DNA from 3 places in the Streptomyces sp. NPDC096324 genome. Region 2 is predicted to be linked to each of the others. Evidence: predicted binding sites of a transcription regulator. Region 2 holds the regulator's gene; each other region holds the start of a gene.
What was found. The regulator HrcA, encoded in region 2, represses chaperone genes, less so after heat shock. The targets are predictions, from matches to a motif close to TTNGCACTCNGNNNNNCNGAGTGCNAA.
Positions count from the first base shown of each region.

Region 1 (9,886 bases), on a different contig from region 2:
CGTGCCGGGGTGGGCCTCGCGCAGCGCGGCGAGTGCGGTGGGGACGAGGGTGGAGCTGCCGCTGGGGAAGGAGACGAGGCGGACGCGGCCCGCGCGCAGGCCGGCGATCGCGGCGACCTCCTCCTCCGCGGCCGTGAGGCCGGCCAGGATGCTCGCCGCGTGCTTGACCAGGGCCTCACCCGCCTGGGTGAGACGCATCTCGCGGCCCGTCCTGACGAGCAGCGGGGTGCCCACGGACGACTCCAGAGCCTTCATCTGCTGGCTGACGGCGGGCTGGGTGCAGCCCAGTTCGCGGCCCGCCGCCGAGAAGGAACCGGTGGTGGCGACGGCGCGCAGGACGCGGAGATGACGAGCCTCGATCACCCTTCGAGCATAAGCGCATCTTGGGTTGGGCGCCGAATATCACGTCGACGCTTTGAGGCGGATCGCCTAGCTTGGTCCCATGAAGCTTCTGTCGCTGAATGTGGGCCGGGCGCGGGCCGTCCCGTACACGGACCAGCCCGAGGGCGTGACCGGCATCGACAAGCGGCCGGTCGACGGTCCGGTTCGCGTGACGGCGCCGGGGCCCAAGGGCGCCGGCGGGAGCGGGCTGGCCGGGGACACCGTGTGCGACCTGCGGCATCACGGGGGCGACGACCAGGCGGTGTACGCGATGGCGCGCGAGGACCTCGACGACTGGGAGCGCGAACTCGGCCGGACGCTGCCGAACGGCGTGTTCGGCGAGAACCTCACGACGCTGGGTCTTGACGTGTCCGGCGCGCTGATCGGTGAACGCTGGCGGATCGGTTCCGGACTCGTCCTGGAGGTCACCTGCGGGCGCATCCCGTGCCGCACCTTCCAGGAGCACCTCGGCGAGAAGCGCTGGGTCAGGCGTTTCACGCAGCGGGGTGCCCCGGGCGCCTATCTGCGGGTGATCGAACCCGGCGAGATCAGCTCCGGGGACCCGGTCGAGATCGTGCACCGGCCCGGCCACGATGTCACCGTCGCCGTCCAGTTCCGCGCCGCGACGACCGAACGGGAGCTGTTGCCGAGGCTGTTGGCGGCGGGTACGGCCCTGCATCCGGAGTCGCTGGCGGCGGCGCGGGAGTACGTGGCGAAGTACGGCGGGTAGGTCCGGCCGAGCCGGCGGCCCCGGGGTGCCGGCGGGCGCGGCTCCTGCCTCCGGAGGCCGGCGGCCCGGGCTCCGGAAGCCGACGGGCCCCGGCCCGGAAGCAGACCGGCGCCGCCCCGGAAGCCGGCCGGCCCCGGCTCCGGAAGCCTGGCGTGAAGGACCCGTGGAGCGGGTCGGGAGGCCGATGCCGTGGGGCGGCGGGGGCCACGGCCGGTCGGTAACGTTGCGCCATGACAACGGCTCTGATTACGGGATCGACCGCGGGAATCGGTGCCGCCTTCGCGCGGCGGCTCGCGGCGGACGGGCACAACCTCGTGCTGGTGGCGCGGGACACGAAGCGGCTGCGCGAGCAGGCGACCGAGCTGCACGACCTGCACGGCATCGAGGCGGAGGTGCTCACCGCGGACCTGGCGACGGACGCGGGCATCGAGGAGGTCGCCGCCCGGCTGTCCGACCGCAGGAACCCGGTCGACCTGCTGGTCAACAACGCCGGCTTCGGCAACAAGGGCCGCTATCTGGACGTGTCGATGGCGGACGAGCTGAAGATGCTCAAGGTGCACTGCGAGGCGGTGCTCCGGCTGACGTCGGCGGCGACCGAGGCGATGCGGGAGCGCGGCCGGGGTGGGGTCGTCAACGTGGCGTCGGTGGCCGCGTTCGTGCCGCGCGGTACGTACGGGGCGTCGAAGGCGTGGGTCGTGCAGTTCACGCAGGGCGCGGCGAAGGATCTCGCGGGCAGCGGGGTGCGCCTGATGGCGCTGGCGCCGGGCTTCGTGCGCACCGAGTTCCACGAGCGAGCGGGGATGGGCACGGACAACATCCCGAACTGGATGTGGCTGGACGCCGACAAGCTGGTCGCGGTGGCGCTCGCCGATCTGGCCCGCGGCAGAACCCTGTCGGTCCCGGATCCGCGGTACAAGGTACTGATGGGCGTGGTGAAGGTGACGCCGCGCGCGCTGCTGGGCGGGATCTCGTCGAGGACGGGGCGCAAGTACGGGCCTCAGTGAACCGGAGTACGGCCCTCGGTGAGCCGGGGACAGCCGGGCCGGGGTTCGCGATGATCGCGCGGTGGGTGGTGCCGCCCCTCCGGTGGGAGGATTGATGGTGTTTCGACCGGAGCGAGAGCCGGAGGCGGCGCCATGACTTTCGTACAGCTCATTGACGGCAGAACCAGTCGGTTCGACGAGATGAACCAGCTGATGGACACCTGGGTCGAGAAGACCAACGGCAAGCGGACAGCAACGCGCGGAGTCGTCGGCAAGGACCGCTCGGACGCGAACCACTTCGTGGAGATCGTGGAGTTCCCGTCGTACGAGGAAGCGATGAAGAACTCGAAGATGCCGGAGACGGAACAGATCTTCCAGGAGATGGTGGCGCTCTGCGACGGGATGCCGACCTTCACGGACCTGGACGTGGTGCGCGACGACAAGCTCTGACAGCGGCGAACCCCGTGGAGCGGGAACCCGTGGAACGCGGGAGGTCCCCGTTCCGCCCGGAACGGGGACCTCTTCACGACGTCACACCCCGGGGGACGTGACCGCGCTCATGACGTCGGACGTCAGTGGGAGTGCCCGTGGCCGCCGTGACCGGCGTCGCCCTCGTCCTCGGCCGGCTTCTCGACGACCAGGGTCTCGGTCGTGAGGAGCAGCGAGGCGATGGAGGCGGCGTTCTCCAGGGCGGAGCGGGTGACCTTCACCGGGTCGATGACGCCGGCCTTGACCAGGTCGCCGTACTCGCCGGTGGCGGCGTTGAAGCCCTGGCCCTTGTCGAGCTCGGCGACCTTCGAGGTGATGACGTAACCCTCGAGGCCGGAGTTCTCGGCGATCCAGCGCAGCGGCTCGACGGCGGCGCGGCGCACGACCGCGACACCCGTGGCCTCGTCGCCGGTCTTGCCGAGGTTGCCCTCGAGGACCTTGACGGCGTGGACGAGCGCGGAGCCACCACCGGAGACGATGCCCTCCTCGACCGCGGCGCGGGTCGCGGAGATGGCGTCCTCCAGACGGTGCTTCTTCTCCTTCAGCTCCACCTCGGTGGCGGCGCCGACCTTGATCACGCACACGCCGCCGGCCAGCTTCGCGAGGCGCTCCTGGAGCTTCTCGCGGTCCCAGTCGGAGTCGGTGTTCTCGATCTCGGCCTTGATCTGGTTGACGCGGCCGACGACCTCGTCGCTGCTGCCGGCACCGTCGACGATCGTGGTGTCGTCCTTGGTGACGGTCACGCGGCGGGCGCTGCCGAGCACGTCCAGGCCGACCTGGTCGAGCTTGAGGCCGACCTCTTCGGCGATGACCTGACCACCGGTGAGGGTGGCGATGTCGCCGAGCATGGCCTTGCGGCGGTCACCGAAGCCGGGGGCTTTCACGGCGACGGCGTTGAACGTGCCGCGGATCTTGTTCACGACCAGGGTCGACAGGGCCTCGCCCTCGACGTCCTCGGCGATGATCAGCAGCGGCTTGGAGGCGTTCGACTGGATGACCTTCTCCAGCAGCGGCAGCAGGTCCTGGATGGAGCTGATCTTGCCCTGGTGGATGAGGATGTACGGGTCGTCGAGGACGGCCTCCATACGCTCCTGGTCGGACACCATGTAGGGGGACAGGTAGCCCTTGTCGAAGGCCATGCCCTCGGTGAAGTCGAGCTCCAGACCGAAGGTGTTGGACTCCTCGACGGTGATGACACCGTCCTTGCCGACCTTGTCCATCGCCTCGGCGATGAGCTCGCCGACCTGGCTGTCCTGGGCGGAGAGCCCGGCCACGGCGGCGATGTCGGACTTGTCGTCGATCGGGCGGGCCGTCGCGAGGAGCTCCTCGGAGACGGCCTTGACCGCGGCGTCGATGCCCTTCTTCAGGAGGGCGGGCGACGCGCCGGCGGCGACGTTGCGCAGGCCCTCGCGCACGAGCGCCTGGGCGAGCACGGTGGCGGTGGTCGTACCGTCACCCGCGATGTCGTTGGTCTTGGTCGCCACCTCCTTCACGAGCTGCGCGCCGAGGTTCTCGAACGGGTCCTCGACCTCGACCTCGCGGGCGATGGTCACACCGTCGTTGGTGATGGTGGGAGCGCCGAACTTCTTGTCGATGACGACGTTGCGGCCCTTGGGGCCGATCGTCACCTTCACCGTGTCGGCAAGCTTGTTGACGCCGCGCTCAAGGGCGCGACGGGCGTCTTCGTCGAACTTCAGGATCTTCGCCATGGAAGCGGTTCAGCCCTCTCGGAAAATGTGGAGAACGAACCGCGCCCCCGGCGCCCGGCTGGAATGCTCGCGGGTGCCAGGGGCGCAGTTCACTGCAATGCTTGGTGCGGGGTTGCCCGGGGACTAGCCCCGAACTCCCTTACCAGGTGAATTACTTCTCGATGATCGCGAGCACGTCGCGAGCCGAGAGGACGAGGTACTCCTCGCCGTTGTACTTCACCTCGGTGCCGCCGTACTTGCTGTAGAGAACGATGTCGCCGACGGCGACGTCGAGCTCGACACGCTTGCCGTCCTCGATGCGGCCCGGGCCCACGGCCAGGACGACGCCCTCCTGGGGCTTCTCCTTGGCGGTGTCCGGGATGACCAGGCCGGAGGCCGTGGTCTGCTCGGCGTCGAGCGGCTGGACCACAATGCGGTCCTCGAGCGGCTTGATGGCAACCTTGGAGCTGGTGGTCGTCACGATCCGACCTCCCCCTTCGGAGATCTCACGGGGTTAACTGTCTGAGGTGGCGACCAGGTCGATCCGTCGTCGCGGGTGCCGGATCTGCCCGTCGCTGTTGGCACTCTCCAGGGGGGAGTGCCAGCACTGAGACTATGACTGTGATTAGCACTCGGTCAAGCGGAGTGCCAAAGGCGTCCGGCGTGGCGTGGGCCAGAAGGTGCAGGACCGCACCGAACGGACGCACTCCGGAGGCGGCTCTCCGGCGCGAGCCCGTGAAGCCGGTCCGCCACCCGGCGCTCCCGAAAGCCGAGAGCCGCTGCCGCCGGTGCCCCTAGAGGTAGTTCTCCAGCCGCGCCACGGTGAAGCCCTCGCGCTGGATCCTGCGGAGCAACCGGAGCGTGGCGTCCGTGAGACCGGGTTCGCCGGGGCCCGAGAGGATGTCGCCCGGCCGGAGCCGGTGCGCGTCGGCCGTCCTGCCGAGGACGATCGCGGCGACCCCGCAGTCGGCGGCGGCGCGCAGGGTGGTGTCGTCGTACCTCCCGTACGGGGGCCGCAGCAGCCGGGGCCGGACGCCGAAGCGCCGCGCGAGCTTCTCCTGCTGCCCGCAGATCTCGGCGCGCTGGCCGGCGTAGGGCAGACCGCGCAGGGTGGCGTGGTCGACGGTGTGGTTCTGGAGGCTCGCGCCCACCGAGCGGAGCCGGGCGAGACGCCCGTACCCGGGGCCGGCGACCCGGTCCGTGAGGAACATGCTGACCGGCAGGCGCAGTTCGCGGACCATGTCGGCGAACCGCGGGTCGCGCTCGGCCCCGTCGTCGTACGTCAGGAAGACCACCTTGTCGCGGGTGCGCACCTGGGTCACGACGGGCGGCAGTCCCGTGTCCGCGGCGCGCGCGGTGGTCCTGACGGTCACGTCCGGCGCCGGCGCGAGCGGGCTGGCCAGGCCCCAGCGGCGGTAGGCCGACTCCGTCGGGCGTACCCGCTGGGCGGCCTTCTTGCCGAGCCGTTCGATGGGGTCGACGGACTGCGCGCAGCCGCTGAGCAGTGCCGCCACGAGCAGCCCGACGACCGGGCCCCGGACCCTCACCGGCATCCGTACCCGCAGCCTCACAGGTAGTCCTCCAGGCGTGCGACCGCGTACCCCTTGGCGGTGACCGTCTTCAGGAAGCGGCGGAGCATGTCGGGCATGGTGCCCTTCCACTCCTCGCGGCCCTGGAAGTGGGTGAGGACGATGTCGCCGGGGTGCAGGTCCTGGTCCTCCTCGCGGTACTCCCAGTGGTCGGCGAAGACCTCCTCGTTCCAGAGGGGCGCGTACTCGATGCCGCAGGACCTGGCGGCGCGCAGGGTGTCCTGGTCGTAGTTGCCGTACGGCGGGCGGAAGACGGTCGGGCGCCTGCCGAACTCCTTCTCCATCACGTCCTGCATGCCGCAGATCTCACGCTTCTGCCGGGCGTAGGAGAGTGCGGGGAGGTAGGGGTGATGCAGCGTGTGGTTGTTGAGCGTGATGCCACGGTCGCGCATCTTCCGGAAGTAGCCGTAGTCGTCCTTGACGAGGAAGTCGCTGAGGAAGGCGGTGTACGGGATCTTCAGGTCGCTCGTCATCCGCAGGAACGCGGGGTCCTTCTCGGCGCCGTCGTCGACGGTGAGGAAGACGACCTTGTCCTTGGTGGGGACGGTGGTGAAGACCGGCGGCAGCCCCAGTTCCTCCTGGTCGTCCACCTCGAACCCCTCGCGGGCCTCGATGACCGGCTTCCTGGCGGGCGGTGCCGGGGGCGTCAGGGGCACCGCCGCCACGCCCCAGCGCCTGGCGACGGCGGCGCGCCGGGCCTGTGCCGCCCGGAGCCGGGAGGCGTATGCGGCGAGGGCGGCCGCGGGGCCGTCCGGCAGCGCGACCCGTGGCGCGTGGGCCGGTTCGGCGACTCCGCCTCCCCTTGCGCCTCCACCCGCACCTCCGGCTCCGGAGGCCGGGGCTGCGCCGGTCCCGGCGCAGCCGGACGCGAGGAGGGCGAGGGCGAGCACGCCGACTCCCCAGCGCGCACCAGCCCCGTTTGCGCCGGTTTTTTCATTTTGTCGTACGGGTCGCATGGAGCCGGATCCTCCCAGCTCACCGCCCCCGCGAGGGCCCCGACACCGCCGCGGGAAGCACACCGTCCACCGACTGGCCCACAATGGCCGGGTGAACGACGTCTCCTTCGCCCCTCTCCTCACCGCCGAGGGCCGCGCCCTGCTCGACGAGGTCCGCGCCACGGAACCGGCACAGGAACTGGCCGTCGCCACCCGGCTGCGCCGCGAGCACCCCGCCGAACTGGTCTCGGCGGCCCTCGGCCAGGCACGGCTGCGGCAGCGGGCGGCGGCGAAGTTCGGGGCCGAGGACGCCGGACGGATGTTCTTCACCCCGAACGGGGTCGAGCAGTCCACCCGGACGAGCGTGGCCGTGCACCGCGCCGAGCGGCTGCGCGCGCTGGGGGTCCGTTCCGTCGCCGACCTGTGCTGCGGCATCGGCGGTGATGCCATCGCGCTGGCCCGCGCCGGAATCCGTGTGCTGGCCGTCGACCGCGATCCGCTGACGGCCGCCGCCGCCCGCGCGAACGCCGACGCGCTCGGACTCGCGGACCTGATCGAGGTGCGCGAGAGCGACGTCACCGAGGTGGACACCGCGGCGTACGACGCCGTCTTCGTGGACCCGGCGCGCCGGGGCGGCCGGGGCCGGATCTTCGACCCCGAGGCCTACTCGCCGCCGCTGTCCTGGGCGGTCGGAGCGGCCCTGCGCGCACGCGTCGCCGCACTGAAGATCGCCCCCGGCATCCCGCACGAGGCGGTCCCCGCCGAGGCGGAGGCCGAGTGGATCTCGGACGGCGGGGACGTGAAGGAGGCGGTGCTCTGGTTCGGCACCGAGCCCGGCCTGGTGCGGGCCACCCTGCTGCCGGGCCCGCGCGAACTGCGCGGCCGCGGCCTGCCGGATCCGGCGGTCAGGGCGGTCGGGCGCTATCTGTACGAGCCGGACGGCGCCGCCATCCGCGCGCATCTGGTCGCCGAGGTGGCCGAGGAACTGGACGGCGGGCTGATCGACGAGACGATCGCCTACGTCACGGCGGACGCCCTGCGCCCGACCCCGTACGCCTCAGCGTACGAGATCACCGATCAACTCCCCTTCAATGTGAAGAAGTTGAAGGCGCTGCTACGGGAGCGGGAGGTCGGTGTGCTGACCGTCAAGAAGCGCGGGTCGGCCGTCGAGCCGGAGGAACTGCGCCGCAAGGTGAAGCCGCGGGGCCCGCACTCGGCGACGGTGTTCCTGACCCGGGTGGCGGGCGCCCCGACCATGCTGGTGGGGGCGCCCGCCAAGCCGCCTACTGCTGGTGGCGGGTGCTGAGCGGACCGAGGTCCGGCGCGGTGACGGGCCGCGGTGCCGCGCCCGTCCGCACCGCCGAGGCGCCCGCGGACGGCCCGGCGACGGAGGACGAACTCGCCATCGGCGCGACGCCGTTGTAGTAGGGCGCGTACGTCCACTGGCTGCCGCTCGCGCTGATCGCCGTGCCGGCGGAGCTCAGCGCGGCCGTCGACACCGAGCCGGTGCCGCCGAAGGCGCCGATGCCGTTGATGTTCGCGGCGCCCTTGAGCAGGTAGGCCTTGGTGTCGGCGGTGAGGGTGGTGACGTCCGTCCACAGCAGCGGGCCGAAGACGTTCATCGCCGCCGCGGCCGAGGTGCCCCCGCGCCAGCTGTCGGTGGAGGCCAGGGCCACACTGCCCGGCGCGCTCCACCAGAACCGCGCGAGGGCGGCCGCGGTGCCGGCGTTGGTGCTCGCCGTGACCGGGTAGTACGTGAAGGTCGACGGCCAGTGCGAGAACGGCGTGTGCGTGAGCGCGTACTTCGCCGAGGCGCCGACCGGGATCATGGAGGTGTCGCGGGGGTCGAGGCTGTTGAGGTACGACTTCACGGACGAGGTCAGCGTGTTGCCGTCGTTGAGGACGACGACCGCCTTGCCGCTCGTCCCCTCCGCGCCCGCGGCCGACGCGGCGGCGAGGGCCGAGTGGTAGTCGGTACCGGTCGCGATGAAGACGTACTCCGGCGCGCTGGTGATCGACTTCGCGACGGCCACCGAGGTGGAGTAGCGGGAGGTGCCCGCCAGCCGCTTCGGGACGAAGCCGAGCGCGGTGACCTTCGTCGAGACGGCGCTGCTCAGGATCGACGTGCCGCCGACGAGGTAGACGCTCGCACCCGGCTTGAGGGTCCGCTTGAGCTCTTTCTGCACGGACGTCGAGATCGAGGTGCGCGGGGTCAGCAGGACCGGCCCGTGCTTCTTGCCCGCGAGGGCGGGGGCGGTCAGCGCGTACGACTGGCTGTCCTGGGAGACCAGCACGGCGGACGAGGCGTTCATCAGCCCCGGCTCGCTCGTGCCGACCGTGTTCCAGGTCCAGCGGGACGCGGCGATGTTGCTGCCGTTGACGTCGGCGCCCCAGACCCGGGCGACGGTGTTCTTGCGCAGCGGCTGCCAGGCGGGAGAACGGCCTCCCCAAGGGAAGGGCCGACCCTCCGTCACCGTGTCCGCCGTGATCGTCATGACGACATTGCTCTCCTGGCGGCCACCACTGGTGGGCCGGTCGAAGTGCACGACGAGCCGGTCGCTCGCGGGCGCCCAGGAGGGGCTGTCGTAGTCACCGGCGTCATCGGTCAGGCGGCGCTCGCCGGTGCCGTCGGTGTTGATCGAGAAGAGCTGGCGGTGACCGCCGACGGTGCGGATGAAGGCGACCTTCGTGCCGTCGGGCGAGATGGCGGGCGAGCCGCCCCCGGCGATCTTGGTCTCCGTCTTGGTGGAGGCGTTGTAGACCATGACCGACGGCGTGGTCGTGGTGCAGCCGCTCCCGTTGCGCTGGAAGGCCAGCAGCGTTCCGGTCGCGTCGCCGCTCGGCACGAGGTCGCAGCCGCCGGTGGCCAGCAGCCGGACCGGGGTGCCGCCGCCGGCCGGGACCGAGTAGAGCTTCTTGGCCGCGGAGAAGACGATTCTGCGGCCGTAGGTCCAGTACGTGGGGTGGGAGGCCGAGCTGCCCGACGCCGACGAGTAGACCGTCGTCACACTGAGGCCGGTGAGGCCGACGGTCCCCAGCCCTCCGGCCGACTCGAAGACCACGCGGCTGCCGTCGGGCGACCACGCGGGCG
Region 1 covers NZ_JBIWFK010000005.1:53,975-63,860, reverse strand. Annotated here, with positions in the region: gene ACIQ7M_RS14465 (LysR family transcriptional regulator) at 1-363, opposite strand, end outside; gene ACIQ7M_RS14460 (MOSC domain-containing protein) at 443-1,111, shown strand; gene ACIQ7M_RS14455 (SDR family oxidoreductase) at 1,342-2,115, shown strand; partial or broken gene ACIQ7M_RS14450 (ester cyclase) at 2,248-2,541, shown strand; gene groL (chaperonin GroEL) at 2,667-4,292, opposite strand; gene groES (co-chaperone GroES) at 4,444-4,752, opposite strand; gene ACIQ7M_RS14435 (polysaccharide deacetylase family protein) at 5,066-5,818, opposite strand; gene ACIQ7M_RS14430 (polysaccharide deacetylase family protein) at 5,839-6,816, opposite strand; gene ACIQ7M_RS14425 (methyltransferase domain-containing protein) at 6,908-8,101, shown strand; gene ACIQ7M_RS14420 (cell wall-binding repeat-containing protein) at 8,079-9,886, opposite strand, start outside.
Region 1: the regulator HrcA is predicted to act here: its motif matches at 4,897-4,923, upstream of groES (co-chaperone GroES).

Region 2 (9,886 bases):
CGGCGCGCGCGACCCGGGCGCGGGCGCCGGGGACCGCCACCGAGCCGGACGCCGTACGACTGGGGCGCACCGGCGCGGAGGCCGTGGGGCGGACCAGGGTCACCACCCTGCCCTCCAGCAGGAAGCCACGCGGTTCCAGCGGGAACACCCGGTGCTTGCCGAAGCGGTCCTCCAGGGTCACCGTGCCCGCCTCGCAGCGGATCACCGCGCCGCAGAAGCCGGTGCCGGGCTCCTCGACGACCAGACCCGGGTCCGCCGGGACCTCGGGCACGGGCGGGGACTTCTTCCACGGCGGGGTCAGGTCCGGAGAGTACTGGCGCATTCGGATGACGATAGGAGAAGCCCGGCGACGCTCACCGCGACACGCCGAAACGCGCGGCCAGGGCGTCCCGTTGGGACCGTACGAACGCGGCGTCCACCACCGCCCCGTGCCCGGGGACGTACAGCGCCTCCTCGCCGCCCAGCGCGAGCAGCCGGTCCAGAGCCGCCGGCCAGCGCGACGGTACGGCGTCGGGGCCCGCCTGCGGCTCGCCCGACTCCTCGACCAGGTCGCCGCAGAACACCACCGCCGGGTCGCCCGGCACGACGGCCACGAGGTCGTGGGCGGTGTGGCCCTCGCCCGTCCGGACCAGCCGGACCCCGACGCCGCCGAGATCCAGGTCCCAGGTGTCCCGGACGAAGCGGTGGGGCCGTACGAGGGTGTCGGCCGCCTCCTCCGCGGACCGCGGGTCGAGACCGTTGCGCACCGCGTCCGCGCACAGCTCCTCGCGGCCGCGTCCGTACACCTCCGACGAGCCGTCGGCGGCGAGGATCTCCACGCCCGCGAAGGCGGCCGCGCCGAAAACGTGGTCGAAATGCGGGTGGGTGAGCGCGATATGGGTCACACGCGCGCCGGTCAGGACCCGCGCATCGGCGCGCAGCGCGGCGCCCTCCGCGAGGCTCGACCCGGCGTCGATCATCAGCACCGCCTCCTCGCCGACGACGAGCCCCGCCGTGCAGTCCCAGTCCGGAAGCCGCCGTCGCCCCACCCGGGGCGCCACCCTTTCCCACCCGAGCTCTTCCCAAGTCAGCCTCATGCGGCGACGCTAACGGTGACCGGGTGCCGTGCACGACCTCGCAGGCCCGCCCTTGCCCGGGGCGTGCCTCACCGCCGTACACTGGGCCGGGGAACGTTGGCACTCGCGTGCGCTGAGTGCCAGGCGAATGCCACGAAGGCCACGAAGACCATCGAGTCGACTTCTGGAGGTGCGCGATGCTCAGTGAACGCAGGCTCGAGGTGCTGCGCGCCATCGTCCAGGACTACGTGGGCACCGAGGAGCCGGTCGGTTCCAAGGCGCTCACCGAGCGGCACCGTCTCGGCGTCTCGCCGGCGACCGTCCGCAACGACATGGCGGTCCTGGAGGACGAGGGGTACATCGCCCAGCCGCACACCAGCGCCGGGCGCATCCCCACGGACAAGGGGTACCGCCTCTTCGTCGACAAGCTCGCGGGCGTCAAGCCGATGACCGCGCCCGAGCGCCGCGCCATCCAGAACTTCCTGGACGGCGCCGTCGACCTGGACGACGTCGTCGGCCGGACCGTGCGGCTGCTCGCGCAGCTCACCCGGCAGGTGGCCGTCGTGCAGTACCCCTCGCTGACCCGTTCGACCGTGCGCCACGTGGAGCTGCTGTCGATGGCTCCCGCGCGGGTGATGCTCGTGCTGATCACGGACACCGGCCGGGTCGAACAGCGCATGATCAACTGTCCGGCGCCGTTCGGTGAGACGTCGCTGGCGGACCTGCGGGCCCGGCTCAACAGCCGGGTCGCGGGGCGTCCCTTCGCGGACGTCCCGCAGCTCGTCCAGGACCTCCCGGAAGCCTTCGAGGCGGAGGACCGGGGTACGGTCTCGACGGTGCTCTCCACCCTGCTGGAGACACTCGTCGAGGAGACCGAGGAGCGCCTGATGATCGGCGGTACCGCCAATCTCACGCGATTCGGACATGACTTCCCTCTCACCATCCGGCCGGTGCTCGAAGCACTGGAGGAGCAGGTCGTGCTCCTCAAGTTGCTTGGAGAGGCCGGGGATTCGAGCATGACCGTGCGAATCGGGCACGAGAACGCGTATGAGGGACTCAACTCCACGTCCGTGGTCTCCGTCGGCTACGGTTCGGGCGGCGAGGCAGTAGCCAAACTCGGCGTGGTCGGCCCGACCCGCATGGATTACCCGGGAACGATGGGAGCGGTACGAGCGGTGGCACGGTACGTCGGACAGATCCTGGCGGAGTCTTAAGTGGCCACGGACTACTACGCCGTACTCGGCGTGCGCCGCGACGCGTCCCAGGACGAGATCAAGAAGGCGTTCCGGAGGCTCGCTCGCGAGCTGCACCCGGACGTCAATCCCGATCCGAAGACGCAGGAGCGGTTCAAAGAGATCAACGCCGCGTACGAGGTGTTGTCGGACCCGCAGAAGAAGCAGGTCTACGACCTCGGCGGCGACCCGCTGTCCCAGCAGGGCGGCGGTGGCGCCGGTGGCTTCGGCCAGGGCGGCTTCGGGAACTTCTCGGACATCATGGACGCGTTCTTCGGCACGGCGTCGCAGCGCGGACCGCGCTCGCGCACCCGCCGGGGCCAGGACGCCATGATCCGGCTGGAGATCGAGCTCGACGAGGCGGCCTTCGGCACCACGAAGGACATCCAGGTCGACACGGCCGTCGTCTGCGGCACCTGCAACGGCGAGGGCGCGGCCCCCGGCACCGCGGCGCAGACCTGTGACATGTGCCGCGGCCGTGGCGAGGTGTCCCAGGTGACGCGGTCCTTCCTGGGCCAGGTCATGACCTCGCGGCCGTGTCCGCAGTGCCAGGGCTTCGGCACCGTCGTCCCGACCCCGTGCCACGAGTGCGCGGGCGACGGCCGGGTCCGCTCCCGCCGCACCCTCACGGTCAAGATCCCGGCCGGTGTGGACAACGGCACCCGCATCCAGCTCGCGGGCGAGGGCGAGGTCGGCCCCGGCGGCGGTCCCGCCGGCGACCTGTACGTGGAGATCCACGAACTGCCGCACTCGATGTTCCAGCGACGCGGCGACGACCTGCACTGCACGGTCACGCTTCCGATGACCGCGGCGGCCCTCGGCACCAAGGTGCCGCTGGAGACGCTCGACGGCATGGAGGAGGTCGACATCCGCCCGGGCACGCAGTCCGGCCAGTCGATCCCGCTGCACGGCCGGGGTGTCACGCACCTGCGGGGCGGCGGCCGCGGCGACCTCATCGTGCACGTCGAGGTCATGACGCCGACCAAGCTCGACCCGGAGATGGAGCGGGTGCTGCGCGAGCTGGCGCAGATGCGTGGCGAGGAGCGGCCCACCGGTCAGTTCCAGCCCGGTCAGCAGGGGCTCTTCTCCCGGCTGAAGGACGCCTTCAACGGCCGCTGATCCAAGTGGGGCACGGGGCCCGAAGCGCCCCGTGCCCTCCACGTCGGAGGCCGTATCCGGCCGGGCGACCGGATTCGGACTTGTCCGGGGGACGTGACAACATGCCGTCATGTCCACCGCGCTGACCGATCTCTTCCCTCACCCGATCGTGCAGGCCCCCATGGCGGGCGGAGTCTCCGTCCCGCAGCTCGCGGCCGCCGTGTCCGAGGCCGGCGGGCTCGGCTTCCTCGCGGCGGGGTACAAGACCGCCGACGGCATGTACCAGGAGATCAAGCAGCTGCGCGGGCTGACCGGCCGTCCCTTCGGCGTCAACCTGTTCCTCCCGCAGCCCGAGCACGCGGACGCCGCCGCGGTCGAGGTGTACGCGCACCAGCTCGCCGGCGAGGCCGCCTGGTACGAGACCGAGCTCGGGGACCCGGACGGCGGCCGGGACGACGGCTACGACGCCAAACTCGCCGTCCTCCTCGACAACCCGGTGGCGGCGGTCTCCTTCCACTTCGGCGTCCCGAAGCCGGAGGTGCTCGAGTCGCTGCGGCGCGCCGGCACCCTCACGCTGGTCACCGCCACCACGGCCGAGGAAGCCCTCGGTGTGGAGCGGGCCGGCGCCGACGTGGTCGTCGTGCAGGGCATCGAGGCCGGCGGACACCAGGGCACCCACCGGGACAACCCCGAGACGGACGGCACGGGCGTCGGCCTGCTCACGCTGGTCGCGCAGGTCCGCGAGAGGGTGGGGATCCCGGTCGTCGCGGCCGGCGGCATCATGCGCGGCAGCCAGATCGCCGCCGTCCTCGCCGCGGGCGCGGACGCGGCCCAGCTCGGCACCGCCTTCCTCGCCACCCCCGAGTCCGGCGCGAGCGCCGTCCACAAGCAGGCGCTGACCGACCCCCTCTACGTACGGACGGAGCTCACGCGCGCCTTCTCCGGACGCCCGGCGCGGGCGCTGGCCAACCGCTTCATGCGCGAGCACGGCCCGTACGCCCCCGCCGCCTATCCCGAGGTCCACCACCTCACCGTGCCGCTGCGCAAGGCGGCGGCCAAGGCGGGCGACGCGCAGGGCATGGCACTGTGGGCGGGGCAGGGCCACCGCATGGCCCGCGACCTGCCCGCCGGGCAGCTCGTGGAGGTACTGAACGCAGAAATCGCGGCCGCCGAGACAGCGTTGTCGGCCGTCGCCGAGATCCCGGAAGAAGGTGCGGCCCGATGACGGCACCGGTGTTCCTCGTCGAGCACTTCGACACGGACGGAGAGGGACGCCACGTCCTCGACGGACCCGAGGGACGGCACGCCGTCTCCGTGAAACGGCTGCACACCGGTGAGGACGTCGTGCTCACCGACGGGGCCGGGCGCCGGGCGGAGTGCGTGGTCCTCGGCACGGAGGGCAAGGACCGGCTGATCGTGCGGATGGGCACGGTCACCGAGGAGGCGCCCGGGGAGCCGCGCGTCACGGTCGTCCAGGCCCTGCCCAAGGGGGACCGGGGCGAAGTGGCCGTCGAGACCATGACCGAGACCGGCGTCGACGCGATCGTCCCGTGGGCCGCCTCCCGCTGCATCACGCAGTGGAAGGGCGAGCGGGGTCTCAAGGCGCTCGGCAAGTGGCGCGCCACCGCCCGGGAGGCCGGCAAACAGTCCCGGCGGGCACGCTTCCCGGAGGTCGCGGACGCGATGACGACCAAGCAGGTTGCCGCACTTCTCGCCAAAGCCGATCTCGCCGCCGTGCTCCACGAGGACACCGCCCTCGGCACCGAGCCCTTCGCGACCGCAGCGCTCCCCGCCTCCGGTGAGATCGTCCTGGTGGTCGGCCCCGAGGGCGGGATCTCCGCCGACGAGGTCGCCCTCTTCACCGAGGCCGGCGCGAAGACCTTCCACCTGGGGCGCACGGTGCTGCGCACCTCGACGGCCGGGACCGTGGCGACCGCGCTGCTGCTGGCCCGCAGCGGCCGCTGGTCCTGACCCGCCCGCCGTCGGCAGGACCTGACATCCGCGCATCGAACGAGGAGCCATGGAACTCGCTCAGGTACGACTGCTCGTCTCCGACTTCGCCACCTGCTACCGCTTCTACTCCGAAGTCCTCGGCCTCAAGCCCCAGTCGGGCGCGGCCGAGGGACCGTACGAGAAGTTCAGTCCGGTCACCGGGTCCGCGGGCATCGCCCTCCAGGACCGGGCCATGATGACGGAAATACTGGGTGAACTCGGCGACGCCGTGACCGGACACCGGTCGCTGGTGGTGCTGCGGGTCGACGACCTCGACACCTACTGCGAGCAGGTCGTCTCGCGCGGCGCGGACCTCCTGCACGGCCCGGCCCCCATGACGGACCGCATGCGCGTCGCCCACCTCAAGGACCCCGAGGGCAACCTGGTGGAACTCCAGGAGTGGCTGCTGATGCTCGGCTGACGGCCGGCCAGAAGCCGTCCGCAGCCGAGGAAAGCGGGAACCATATGGCCTCCCCGGCCCGCCGGGCAACACCTTCGGGTGGTTGTGCCCCCGATGGCCGCATGCGGTCTACCGCGCGTCGGCCCGCGGTGGCACGCTGCCGTCCATGGGGGCTTCGAGGTATTTCAGACACCGGACGAGGCGCGGGCGGGTCCTGACGGCCGTCGGGCTGGGAGCGGCCGGAGTGTTCGCCGTGACCGGGTGCGAGCCCGTGGACGGACTCAGCACCGCGACCGTGGCCTACACGACCGACCAGAAGGCCACCGGCGAGCTGAAGAACCGGCACGTGGACGTCAGGTGGCTCACCTGCACCGCGAGCCTGGGCAACGCCGGCAAGGCCTACACGCCGGGGAAGTCGCACTCGCCGAGCGAGAACACCGTGGCGACCGTCGACTGCCAGGGCCAGACCGGTGACGGCCGGGCCATCACCGTCAAGGGCAAGGTCACCCGCGCCGTCAACGGCGCCTGTGTACGCGGAGATCTGCGCGCCACCGTCGGCGGACAGCAGATCTTCCACGTCAAGGGCCTCGGCGACTGCGGTGCCGGACCCACCCCGCCGGTCACCTACCACCCCGGGCAGCCCAACCCCACCGTCACCGTCACCGTGACGAAGACGATGTGGTGCAAGGGCGACCCCACCTGCTGGCCCTCGCAGGGCAAGTGACCTGCCGGACCGTACGCCGATCAAGTGATTCGAACCTCTACCCGGGCCACACGCGGCTGCATAGGGTGACCGGGTGACCGATTCCGCAGCCTCCGCGTACATCCGGTTTCCACATCTGCACGGCGAGTTGGTCGTCTTCACAGCCGAGGACGACATCTGGGCCGCCCCGGTCGACGGCGGGGGCCGCGCCTGGCGGGTCAGCGCCGACAACGTCCCGGTCAGCCATCCACGCATCTCCCCGGACGGTAGGACCGTCGCCTGGACGTCGACGCGTGACGGAGCCCCCGAGGTCCACGCGGCCTCCCTGGACGGCGGTCCCGCGAAACGGCTGACCTACTGGGGCAGCGTGAAGACCCAGGTGCGCGGCTGGACCCCCGACGGACAGGTCCTCGCCCTCAGCACCCAGGGACAGGCCAGCCTGCGCCGCACCTGGGCCCGGTCCGTCCCGCTCGACGGCGGCCCCGCGACGACCCTCCCGTACGGGCCCGTCGGCGACGTCGCCCACGGCGAGAACGGTGTCGTCCTGCTGTCCGCCCCGATGGGCCGCGAGGCCGCATGGTGGAAGCGGTACCGGGGCGGCACGGCGGGCAAGCTGTGGATCGACCGGGACGGCGACGGAGAGTTCGTCCGGCTGCACGAGGACATCGACGGCAACATCGAATACCCCTTCTGGGCCGGCGAGCGGATCGCGTTCCTCTCCGACCACGAGGGCGTCGGCGCCCTGTACTCCTCCCTCGCCGACGGATCCGGCCTGAGCCGCCACACCCCCCTCGACTCCTTCTACGCCCGCCACGCCGCCACCGACGGCAGCCGTGTGGTGTACGCGTCCGGCGGCGAACTGTGGCTCCTGGACGGCCTCGACGGCGCCGAGCCGCGCCGCCTCGACCTCCGGCTCGGCGGCCAGCGCGTCGACCAGCAGCCGCACCCCGTGAGCGCCTCGCGCTGGTTCTCCGCCGCCGCGCCCGACCACACCGGACGCGGCAGCGCGGTCTCCGTGCGCGGCGCCGTCCACTGGGTCACCCACCGCTCGGGACCGGCCCGCGCGCTCGCCGCCGAACCCGGCGTCCGCGCCCGGCTGCCCCGCACCTTCCGCGCCGAGGGCGAGGAACACGTCGTGTGGGTGACCGACGCGGAGGGCGACGACGCCCTCGAATTCGCCCCCGCCACCGGAGTCGCCCCCGGCGCCACCCCGCGACGGCTCGCCGCCGGCGCGCTCGGCCGGGTCCTCGGCCTCGCCATGGCGCCCGACGGGAGCCGCGCCGCCGTCGCCTCGCACGACGGGCGCGTGCTGCTCGTCGAGCGCGAGAGCGGCGAGGTCCGCGAGGTCGACCGCAGCGAGGACGGCGACGTCACCGGACTCGTCTTCTCGCCCGACTCCGCCTGGCTCGCCTGGTCGCACCCCGGCCCCCGCCCGCTGCGCCAGCTCAAGCTCGCCAACACCACCGACCTGTCGGTGACCGAGGCGACCCCGCTGCGCTTCCGGGACTACGCGCCGGCGTTCACCCTCGACGGCAAGCACCTCGCCTTCCTGTCGGCCCGCGCCTTCGACCCCGTCTACGACGAGCACGTCTTCGACCTGGCCTTCGTCGGCGGCTCCCGGCCGTATCTGATCACCCTGGCCGCGACGACCCCGTCGCCCTTCGGACCCCAGCGGCACGGCAGGCCCTTCGAGGCGCCCGACAAGGACGAGACGCCCGACAGCGAGGGCACCCCCAGCACCCGCATCGACCTGGACGGACTCGCCGACCGGATCGTGCCCTTCCCCGTCGAGGCCGCCCGCTACTCCACGCTGCGCGCCGCCAAGGACGGACTGCTGTGGCTGCGCCACCCCGTGCGCGGCGTCCTCGGCGCCTCCCGCGCCACCCCGGACGACCCGGACCCCAAGACCGAACTGGAGCGGTACGACCTCGCCCAGCAGCGCATCGAGCATCTCGCCGCCGACGCCGACCACTTCACCGTCACCGGAGACGGCAAGCGGGTCCTGCTGTGGACCGACGGAAAGCTCAAGGTCGTCCCCAGCGACCGGCGTGCCTCGAACGACGACGAGAGCGACACGAACATCACCGTCGACCTGTCACGGGTGCGCCAGTACGTCGACCCGGCCGCCGAGTGGCGCCAGATGTACGACGAGACGGGCCGCCTCATGCGGGACAACTTCTGGCGCCCGGACCTCGGCGGTGTCGACTGGGACGGCGTCCTCGACCGGTACCGGCCGGTCCTGGAGCGGGTCGCCACCCACGACGACCTCGTCGACCTGCTGTGGGAGGTCCAGGGCGAACTCGGCACCTCCCACGCGTACGTCTCCCCACGCGGCGGATGGGGCGGCGGCGACCGGGCCCAAGGGCTCCTCGGCGCGGACATCTCCCGCCACGAGGACGGCAGTTGGCGCATCGACCGGATCCTCCCCTCGGAGACCTCCGACCCCGAGGCGCGTGCCCCGCTCGCCGCGCCCGGCGTCGCGGTGCGCGCCGGGGACGCGATCGTCGCGGTCGGCGGCCGGCCGGTGGACCCGGTGGCCGGGCCCGCGCCCCTGCTCGTCGGCACCGCGGGCAAGCCCGTCGAGCTGACGATCTCGCCCTCCGGCGGCGGCGATCCGCGGCACGCGGTCGTCGTACCGCTCGCCGACGAGGAGCCGCTGCGCTACCACGCGTGGGTGGCCGACCGGCGCGCCTACGTCCACGAGTGGTCCGGCGGGCGCCTCGGCTATCTGCACGTGCCGGACATGGTCGGCGCCGGGTGGGCGCAGCTCCACCGGGATCTGCGGGTCGAGGTGGCCCGTGAGGGTCTGGTCGTGGACGTCCGCGAGAACCGCGGCGGCCACACCTCCCAGCTCGTCGTGGAGAAGCTCGCCCGGCGGATCGTCGGCTGGGACCTGCCCCGCGGGCTGCGCCCCTACAGCTACCCGGAGGACGCGCCGCGCGGTCCCGTCGTCGCGGTCGCCAACGAGTTCTCCGGCTCCGACGGCGACATCGTCAACGCGGCGATCAAGGCGCTCGGCATCGGGCCCGTGGTCGGCACTCGCACCTGGGGCGGTGTCATCGGCATCGACAGCCGTTACCACCTCGTCGACGGCACCGGCGTCACCCAGCCCAAGTACGCCTTCTGGATGGAGGGGTACGAGTGGAACGTCGAGAACCACGGTGTCGATCCCGACGTCGAGGTCGTCCAGGCGCCGCAGGACCACGCGGCCGGCCGTGACACCCAGCTCGACGAGGCGGTCCGGATCGCGCTGGCCGCCCTGGAGGAGACCCCGGCGAAGACCGCGCCCACGCTGCCACCACTGTGACCGGTCGCCCGGCGGGCGGCGCGAGTCGCGTGCGAGCCGTCCGTCCCGCCGGGCCGCTAGCATGCCCAGGTAATGATCGGCTGGCGTGAGGAGGCACAC
Region 2 covers NZ_JBIWFK010000003.1:591,997-601,882, forward strand. Annotated here, with positions in the region: gene ACIQ7M_RS09930 (DUF3097 domain-containing protein) at 1-322, opposite strand, end outside; gene ACIQ7M_RS09935 (MBL fold metallo-hydrolase) at 354-1,076, opposite strand; gene hrcA (heat-inducible transcriptional repressor HrcA) at 1,253-2,269, shown strand; gene dnaJ (molecular chaperone DnaJ) at 2,270-3,406, shown strand; gene ACIQ7M_RS09950 (nitronate monooxygenase) at 3,516-4,610, shown strand; gene ACIQ7M_RS09955 (16S rRNA (uracil(1498)-N(3))-methyltransferase) at 4,607-5,356, shown strand; gene ACIQ7M_RS09960 (VOC family protein) at 5,406-5,798, shown strand; gene ACIQ7M_RS09965 (hypothetical protein) at 5,944-6,501, shown strand; gene ACIQ7M_RS09970 (S41 family peptidase) at 6,575-9,787, shown strand.

Region 3 (9,886 bases), on a different contig from region 2:
TCACGCGGCCGTCGTGCACGATCCCGGTGGGCAGCACCACCCGGGCGCCGGCGAGAACCTTGCTAGGGGCCATCGGGTGGTTACCTCCGGGGAGTCGTAGAAGTGGTGTTCAGGAGGTCCCGGGCGAGGAGCCCGGCACCGAGGCATCCGGCGGTGTCCCCGAGGGCGGCGGGGACGATGGACGGCAGTTTCTGGAACGTGACACGGCGTTCGACCGCGGCCCGCAGGGGTGTGAACAAGGTTTCCCCCGCCTCGGCGAGCCCGCCACCGATGATCAGGGTGCGCGGGTCCAGCAGGGTGAGCGCGGTGACCAGGCCGTCGGCGAGCGCGTCGACGGCCTCCTGCCAGACGGCCAGCGCCCTCGGGTCGCCCGACTCGACGGCCTTGGCGCAGTCCGCCGCGTCCGCCGCGGGGTCGCCGGACGCCTCGGCCCAGGCCTGGCTGACGGCCGCCGCGGAGGCGAACCGCTCCAGACAGCCGTGCTGCCCGCACGGGCACGGGGACCCGCCGGGCCGTACGACGATGTGGCCGATCTCGCCCGCGAAGCCGTGCGCGCCCTCCTCGACGCCGCCGTTGATGCCGATGGCGCCCGCGATGCCGGTGCCCAGCGGGACGAACAGGAAGCGGTCCGCTCCCCGTCCGGCGCCGATCCGGCCCTCCGCGAGGCCGCCGGTGCGCACGTCGTGCCCGAGCGCGACGGGGATGCCGCCGAGCCGTTCGCCGAGCAGCCGGCGCAGCGGGACGTCGCGCCAGCCGAGGTTGGCGGCGTAGACCGCGACGCCGTTCTGCGCGTCGACGATGCCGGGGACGGCGACGCCGGCGGCCAGCGCGCTCTCGCCGAAGTGCTCCTCGCCGTAGGCGCGCAGTTCGGCGGCGAAGTCGAGGATGTCCTCGACGACGGCGTCGGGCCCGCGCTCACGGCCGGTCGCCCGGCGGGCCTGGTACAGCAGCGCGGGGTGGCCGGATGCCCGCGGCCGCGGGCTGTCGGGGTGGTCCGGGGAGGGCTCGGTGTCCACCCCGACGAGGGCGGCCTTCATCCCGGTGCCGCCCACATCGAGGGCGATGACGTGTCTCACGGGGGACAGTGTCGCGCTTTACCCCTGGAAAGGTCTAGTCCACTCACGGGATGGAGACCTTGTATCCGCATTCCGAGACATGACCGGGGCCGCGGAAGGGTGCCATCGGGGCCACGGAGGGGTGTGATCGGGGCCGAGGACGGAGCCGGAGAGGGGGGCGAAGCGGGCGCGGAGGGAGTGGTGAGGGGGCGAAGAGGGGGCGAAGTGGGGCGTTGAGGGGTCCTGAGGGAGGGGCCGTGCCGGCCCCCGGCCCCCGGCCCCCGGCCCCCGGCCCCCGGCCCCCGGCCCCCGGCCCCCGGCCCCCGGGCCCGGGATGCCCCGGGCCCGGCGTCTGTCGGTGCCGGGGGCTACCGTGCTGTCCATGGAAGAGCTGCCCGCGCGCGAACGGAGCATTCTCGCCCTGGAGCGCCGCGGCTTCCCCGGCCCCGGCGCCAAGGAGCGCGCCATACGCGAACAACTGGGCCTGGCCCCGGTCCGCTACTACCAGCTCCTGAACGCCCTGCTGAACGACCCGCGCGCCCTCGCGCACGACCCCGTCACGGTGAACAGGCTCCGCCGGGTCCGCGAATCCCGCCGCGACGAACGCTGAGCACGGGCAGGATCCAGCCCCTCCGGCGTTTGAGGAGCGGGGCCCCGGGGGCAGCGCCCCCATACGGGTCGGGTAGGGGCGGAGGGGGCGAGAGAACGTCTTGGCGGGGCGGGATCCGGGCATTCAGGGGGGAGGGACGCCCGGCCGGGTGGAGTGGGGGGTGCGTCCGGCGCCGCCCGGATAGGGTCGGCCCATGGGCAGCCACCCCGAATCCAAGGACTCCTTGCCGACTCCGGTGACCCCCGCCGGGCGCGACGCTCTGGAAGCGATCCTCACGCGCCCCGCCCGGACGGTCGTCGCACTCGACTTCGACGGAACCCTCGCCCCCATCGTCCCCGACCCCGACCGGGCCCGCGCCCACCCCGACGCGGTCCCGGTGCTCGCCGCTCTCGCTCCCAAGGTCGCCTCCGTCGCCGTCGTCACCGGCCGCCCGGCGGGTGTCGCCGTGCGTCACGGAGGCTTCGCGGGCGTGGCGGGGCTGGAGCACCTGGTCGTCCTCGGCCACTACGGCGCGGAGCGCTGGGACGCGGTCAGCGGCACCGTCACCGCGCCCGCCCCGCACCCGGGCGTGGCCGCCGTCCGTGCCGAACTGCCGGGGTTCCTCGACGGGATCGGCGCCTGGCAGGGCACCTGGATCGAGGAGAAGGGCCGCGCGGTCGCCGTGCACACGCGCCGTGCCGCCGATCCGCAGGCCGCGTTCGAGGCGTTGCGGGAGCCGCTGGGTGAGCTCGCCGCCCGGCACGGGCTGATCGTCGAGCCGGGGCGCATGGTCCTGGAGCTGCGCCCGCCGGGCATGGACAAGGGCGTCGCCCTCATGGAGTACGTCCGGGAGGCCGGGGCCGAGGCCGTGCTGTACGCGGGGGACGACCTGGGTGACCTGCCCGCGTTCGCCGCCGTCGACAAGCTCCGCTCCGACGGGGTTCCCGGGCTTCTGGTGTGCAGCGGCAGTTCCGAGGTCGCCGAGCTGGCCGAACGCGCCGACCTGGTGGTCGACGGGCCCGCCGGGGTCGTCCGGCTGCTTGCCGCCATCGCGGCCCGACTCGCCTGACCCGGCCGGCTCGTCACCGGGGTGGGCCGGGGTGGGGGCAGGGCTTGTTTCGCCCCCTCCGCCCCTACCCGTCCCGTACCCGGGGCTCCGCCCCGGACCTTGCTCCTCAAACGCCGGAGGGGCTGAAACTTCCCCGGCCGGGGCTGGAACCGTCTGGACCCTGCACCCGCAGCCGGAATCCGGCGCGAGGGGACGTGCCGGTACATCGATGCCCGTCGCCACCGACGGTCACTCCTCATCCAACGGCGACGGGCTGATGCACCGGCACGGCCCCGACCCACCCACCGGCCGGACCCGCGACCGCCGCACGCTCCTCCTCAGCCCTCCAGCGCGTGCAGTTGGTCCAGGAACCACTGGGCCGGGGGGAGGGCGGTGGCCGCGGCGGACAGGCGTTTGGTGCGCTCCGCGCGTTCGCCGGGCTGCATGGTGAGCGCCTCGTGCAGCGCCCGCGCCGTCCCGGTGATGTCGTACGGGTTCACGGAGATCGCGTCCTCGCCCAGTTCCTCGTACGCCCCGGCCTCCCGGGACAGGACCAGCGCGCAGCCCTCGTCGGAGACGACCGGGATCTCCTTGGCGACGAGGTTCATGCCGTCCCTGATGGGATTGACGAGGGCGACGTCGGCGAGCCGGTAGGCGGCGAGCGAGCGCGCGAAGTCGTCCTTCACGTGCAGGACCACCGGGGTCCAGCCGGGCGTCCCGTACCGGGAGTTGATCTCGTCGGCCACGCGCTGCACCTCGGCCGTGTAGTCCCGGTAGACCGCGAGGTCCTGCCGTGACGGGTAGGCGAACGCCACGTGGACGACCCGCTCGCGCCACTCGGGGTGGTCGTCGAGGAGCTGCCGGTACGCCAGCAGCCCCCGCACGATGTTCTTGGACAGCTCGGTCCGGTCGACGCGCACGATCGTCCGCCGGTCCGCGCCGATCTCCTCGCGCAGCGCGGCCATCCGTTCCCCGACGTCCGCCCGGTGCGAGCGCTCGCGCAGGAACTCGGCGTCCGCGCCGAGGCCGTGCACGCCGACGCGGGTCTCGCGCACCGGTGGCCGGGCGCCGTCCAGGTGCTCGATCGCGTGGGAGGACCCGCCCGAGGGCCAGGTGGCCCGGTAGCGGCCGGCTTCGGTCCCCTCCGCGCAGCGCATGAAGGCGGTGGCCCACCGCCAGGTCAGGAAGGCCACCCGGTCCGCGCCGAGCATGCCCGCCATCAGCTCCGCGCGGATGTCGTCGGGGAGCATCCGGAAGTAGTCCTCGGGCGCCCACGGGGTGTGGGAGAAGTGACCGATGCGCAGGTCGGGGCGCAGCTCGCGGAGCATCCCGGGCACCAGGCACAGGTGGTAGTCCTGGACCAGCACGGCCGCGCCGTCGGCCGCCTCCTCGGCCAGCGCCTCGGCGAAGGCGCGGTTGTAGGTCCGGTACGACTCCCACTGGCGCCGGAACTCGGCGTCGAAGACCGGCTCCAGCGGGGTCTGGTAGAGCAGGTGGTGCACGAACCACAGCACGGAGTTGGCGATGCCGTTGTACGCGTCGGCGTGCGTGGCGGCGTCGATGGCCAGCATTCGTACGCCGTCCTCGTGGACTCCGCGCCGGACGGCCTCCCGGTCGCCGTCGCCGAGGGCGGAGCAGACCCAGAGGGCGCCCGCGTCCGGCCCGATCGCCGAGAGTCCCGAGACGAGACCGCCGCCGCCGCGTCTGGCGTGCAGCGAGTCGTCCTCCTGTACCTCGTAGGTGACCGGGCCGCGGTTGGAGGCGACCAGAATCCTGTGGGCACCGTGCGTTGAAGCCATGCCTCGAAACCTAGCCCCGTCTCGAAACGCTCAAACGCGCCCTTCGGCCGTATGCGATCGGCGGCCGTCGGCGCCGGACTACGCGGCTTTGCGCGTCTGGTACTCGGAGATTTCGCTCATCGGCGGCCTTTCCTCCGTGTCCACGGAGTACGTGCGCGGCCGGAAACCGTCGCGGTCGCGCTCGAACTGGGTGAGGGCGGGGCGGATCAGGTGCCCGCGCGCCAGCCGGAGCTGTGCGGTGCGGTAGATGGCGGCGGCCATGCGGCCGAGCGCCTGGCCGTCCTGGTGGCGGTGTTTGCGCACCCCGACGTCGACCTGGGCGAGGGCGTCGAGGCCCACCAGGTGCAGGGCGTCGACGAGCATGCCCAGTTCGACGCCGTAGCCGACGGGGAAGGGGAGCTGTTCGAGCAGCGAGCGGCGGGCCGCGTACTCGCCGCCGAGCGGCTGGACGAAGCCCGCGAGCTGCGGCCAGTGCATGTTCAGGAGCGGGCGGGCCATCAGCTCGGTGACCCGGCCGCCCTGCCCGCCGCCGCCGGCCAGCGGGCGGTCGTACATGGCCTTGACCAGGTCGACGCCGGGTTCGGTGAGCAGCGGGCCCACGATCCCGGAGACGAAGTCGGACGAGAACTCCTTGAGGTCCGCGTCGATGAAACAGACGATGTCGCCGCTCGTCACGAGCAGCGACCGCCACAGCACCTCGCCCTTGCCGGGCACGGCCGGGATCCGCGGGAGGATGTCGTCGCGGTGCACGACCCGCGCGCCCGCGGCGGCGGCGACCGCGGCGGTGCGGTCGGTCGAGCCGGAGTCGACGACGACGATCTCGTCGACGAGGGGCACCTGCTGCATCAGGTCGTGGCGGATGATCGCGACGATCTCGCCGACCGTCTCCTCCTCGTTGAGCGCGGGCAGCACGACACTCACCGTCGACCCGGTGACGCGTTTGGCTGCCATGATCCTGTGGAGCGGGCGGTCGGTCGCGGACCAGGAGCGTGTGCTCAGCCAGCTTTCGACTTCTCTCAGCACCGTCTGCGGCTCCTCACTGTCTGATCACACGCTCTCATCGGCGTGCCCGCTGCGGCCAGCGGCAGATCGATTGCCGTCGTCTCGCGGTTCGGACGACTATCTCAACTGTCCTGGCCTTCGGTTACAGTCTTGAACAACGCGCATGACCATCGCATGTCCTGGATCGTCGGCGCGTATCGTGTTCAACAGTTCAACAATCAAATACCGCTCATCCAGAGGGGCAGAGGGATACGGCCCGATGAAGCCCCGGCAACCCTCCAGCCGGTCTCGTACCGATCGATGTCGATCGCGTCGCGAGGCTCCCGGCTAGGGAAGGTGCCAAATCCGTCTCACGGCGAAGTGCGCCGTGAGGAAGATGAGGAGAAAGGGCCTCGCCTCCATGGCTGCGCAGACAGTTGCAAGCACCACGAACTCCGCGGACGCGGTAGACCTCGGACCGGCCGCGGCGCTTTCCTGCCGCGAGTGCGGACACCGCGTCCCGCTCGGTCCGGTCTTCGCCTGCGAGGAGTGTTTCGGCCCGCTGGAGATCGCCTACGACTTCTCGGCCTACGACACCGAAGAACTCCGCAAGCGCATCGAAGCGGGACCCGCGAACATCTGGCGCTACGCGCCGCTGCTGCCCGTCCCCGCGGACGTGGCGGACAAGCCGAACATCAACCCCGGCTGGACCAAGCTCGTCCGGGCCGACAACCTGGCCCGTGAGCTCGGCGTCGACGCCGGAAAGCTCTTCGTCAAGGACGACTCCGGCAACCCGACGCACTCCTTCAAGGACCGCGTCGTCGCCCAGGCCATCGAAGCGGCCCGCGCCTTCGGATTCACCACCCTCTCCTGCTCCTCCACCGGCAACCTCGCCGGAGCGGTGGGCGCCGCGGCGGCCCGTGCCGGCTTCCGTTCCTGCGTGTTCATCCCGCACGACCTGGAGCAGGGCAAGGTCGTCATGGCCGCGGTCTACGGCGGCGAGCTCGTCGGCATCGAGGGCAACTACGACGACGTGAACCGTTTCTGCTCCGAGCTGATCGGGGACCCGGCCGGCGAGGGCTGGGGCTTCGTCAACGTCAACCTGCGGCCCTACTACGCCGAGGGCTCCAAGACCCTGGCGTACGAGATCTGCGAGCAGCTCGGCTGGAAGCTCCCCGACCAGCTCGTCGTGCCGATCGCCTCCGGCTCCCAGCTCACGAAGATCGACAAGGGGCTCCAGGAGCTGATCAAGCTCGGCCTCGTCGAGGACAAGCCGTACAAGATCTTCGGCGCCCAGGCCGAGGGCTGCTCCCCGGTGTCCGTCGCCTACAAGGCCGGCCACGACGTCGTACGGCCGCAGAAGCCGGACACCATCGCCAAGTCGCTCGCCATCGGGAACCCGGCGGACGGCCCGTACGTGCTCGACATCGCCCGGCGTACCGGCGGTGCGGTGGAGGACGTGAACGACGAGCAGATCGTGGACGCGATCAAGCTGCTCGCGCGCACCGAGGGCATCTTCGCGGAGACGGCGGGCGGTGTGACCGTCGGTGTCACCCGCAAGCTGATCGAGAACGGCCTCCTGGACCCGGCCCTCACCACGGTCGTGCTGAACACCGGCGACGGCCTCAAGACCCTGGACGCGGTGGCCTCCGACACCGGGCTGACCGCGACCATCCGCCCGAACCTCGACTCCTTCCGAGAGGCTGGCCTCGCATCATGAGCGTCAACGTCCGCATCCCCACCATCCTGCGCACCTACACCGGTGGCGCCGCCGAGGTGACGGCCGAGGGCGCGACCCTCGCCGAGGTCATCAGCGACCTGGAGAAGAACCACACGGGCATCGCCGCGCGCGTCCTGGACGACCAGGGCAAGCTGCGCCGCTTCGTCAACGTGTACGTCAACGACGACGACGTGCGCTTCGAGCAGGGACTGGAGACGGCGACTCCGGACGGTGTCGGCGTTTCGATCATTCCGGCCGTCGCCGGAGGCTGATCGTTACCCTCGGTAATGCCGAACACATTGCGTTCACAGAATTGCCCCCTCCGTGAGACAAGCGGAGGGGGCAATTCTGTAGGGTTGAACGCGCTAGAGTTGGGGAAGTCGCTTCAATTTTGATGTTGGTTTCATGCCGGGCGCATATGAGTGACCGTTCTCCGGGCGACAAGAAGTAGCCAAAGTGACTCACCTTTTTGGGCATTTTATGGCATTTGCGGGGCCCGACTTGCCCTGAATCCTTGCACATTCTCCGCATATCATTGATCGGCCATGCCCAGAATTCTCGTCCGATTGACCTGTTGCAGAGGGCAGTTGGACAGATACATTCAGCCGCGGTCGACGCGTTCCGGCGCACACCCCCAACCGTTGGGGGGTGAGGTCTGACCCGGATCCGCGAAGTGCGGATCTGTGCAAGGGCCAGTAATAGGGGAGTTAGGCATGGCTCAGGGCACCGTCAAGTGGTTCAACGCGGAGAAGGGGTACGGCTTCATCGCGGTCGACGGTGGTGCGGACGTCTTCGTGCACTACAGCGCGATTCAGATGGACGGCTACCGCACCCTTGAAGAGGGTCAGCGAGTGGAGTTCGAGATCTCGCAGGGCCAGAAGGGTCCGCAGGCGGACATGGTCAAACTCGCCGTTTGATCGGGCGCGAACGACCACCGACTCACTCACGCACGAGGGGCCCGCATCCCACCAGGGGTGCGGGCCCCTCGTGCGTCCTCGGTCGGCCTCCCGCCCCGCGTACGCCCGCGCGCCCCGGTGTGGACCCGTGCGGGGACTGGGTCGGGGGGCTGTTTTCGTGAGAGGCGCTCGCGCCCGCCCGTCGCCCGACCGCCACCCCTCGATGAGCTCGCTTTCGCGAGCGCACCTTGCACTCGACGGGGTCGAGTGCTAATCATTGGCGTTAGCACTCTCCCAGTGAGAGTGACAGAACTTGGATCGGGCCGGCGAGGCTCGCGGGCCTGTGGGGCAAGGAACCACAGGGCACGAGGGCCGTCCGTCGCGGGCGCGGGCGCGATCCGGAGCAATCCACCCCGTCCGGGAGGACCACTTCACATGGCCAAGATCATCGCGTTCGACGAGGAGGCACGGCGCGGCCTCGAGCGCGGCATGAACCAGCTCGCGGACGCCGTCAAGGTGACGCTCGGCCCCAAGGGTCGCAACGTCGTTCTCGAGAAGAAGTGGGGCGCCCCCACGATCACCAACGATGGTGTCTCCATCGCCAAGGAGATCGAGCTCGAGGACCCGTACGAGAAGATCGGCGCCGAGCTGGTCAAGGAAGTCGCCAAGAAGACGGACGACGTCGCCGGCGACGGTACGACCACGGCGACCGTGCTGGCCCAGGCGCTCGTGCGCGAGGGTCTGCGCAACGTCGCCGCCGGCGCCAACCCGATGGCTCTCAAGCGCGGTATCGAGAAGGCCGTCGAGGCCGTCTCCGGTGCCCTGCTGGAGCAGGCGAAGGATGTCGAGACCAAGGAGCAGATCGCTTCCACGGCCTCCATCTCCGCCGCCGACACCCAGATCGGCGAGCTCATCGCCGAGGCGATGGACAAGGTCGGTAAGGAAGGCGTCATCACCGTCGAGGAGTCCCAGACCTTCGGTCTGGAGCTGGAGCTCACCGAGGGTATGCGCTTCGACAAGGGCTACATCTCGGCGTACTTCGCCACCGACATGGAGCGTATGGAGGCCGTCCTCGACGACCCGTACATCCTGATCGCGAACTCCAAGATCGCGAACGTGAAGGACCTGCTCCCGCTCCTCGAGAAGGTCATGCAGGGCGGCAAGCCGCTGCTGATCATCGCCGAGGACGTCGAGGGCGAGGCCCTGTCGACCCTGGTCGTCAACAAGATCCGTGGCACCTTCAAGTCCGTCGCCGTCAAGGCCCCGGGCTTCGGTGACCGCCGCAAGGCCATGCTCGGCGACATCGCCATCCTCACGGGCGGCGAGGTCATCTCCGAGGAGGTCGGCCTCAAGCTGGAGAACGCGGGTCTGGACCTGCTGGGCCGTGCCCGCAAGGTCGTCATCACCAAGGACGAGACCACGATCGTCGACGGCTCCGGCTCTGCCGACCAGGTCGCCGGCCGTGTGAACCAGATCCGTGCCGAGATCGAGAACTCGGACTCGGACTACGACCGCGAGAAGCTCCAGGAGCGTCTGGCGAAGCTGGCCGGCGGCGTGGCCGTCATCAAGGCCGGTGCCGCCACCGAGGTCGAGCTCAAGGAGCGCAAGCACCGCATCGAGGACGCCGTTCGCAACGCGAAGGCGGCCGTCGAGGAGGGCATCGTCGCCGGTGGTGGCGTGGCCCTGCTCCAGGCTTCCTCGGTCTTCGAGAAGCTCGAGCTCACCGGTGACGAGGCGACCGGCGCCAACGCCGTCCGTCTGGCCCTGGAGGCCCCGCTCAAGCAGATCGCCGTCAACG
Region 3 covers NZ_JBIWFK010000007.1:183,683-193,568, forward strand. Annotated here, with positions in the region: gene nagA (N-acetylglucosamine-6-phosphate deacetylase) at 1-73, opposite strand, end outside; gene ACIQ7M_RS20725 (ROK family protein) at 81-1,076, opposite strand; gene ACIQ7M_RS20730 (DUF3263 domain-containing protein) at 1,438-1,665, shown strand; gene otsB (trehalose-phosphatase) at 1,859-2,713, shown strand; gene ACIQ7M_RS20740 (trehalose-6-phosphate synthase) at 3,031-4,491, opposite strand; gene ACIQ7M_RS20745 (glucosyl-3-phosphoglycerate synthase) at 4,570-5,514, opposite strand; SAM riboswitch class I at 5,720-5,876, shown strand; gene thrC (threonine synthase) at 5,894-7,192, shown strand; gene ACIQ7M_RS20755 (MoaD/ThiS family protein) at 7,189-7,464, shown strand; gene ACIQ7M_RS20760 (cold-shock protein) at 7,906-8,109, shown strand; gene groL (chaperonin GroEL) at 8,524-9,886, shown strand, end outside.
Region 3: the regulator HrcA is predicted to act here: its motif matches at 8,372-8,398, upstream of groL (chaperonin GroEL).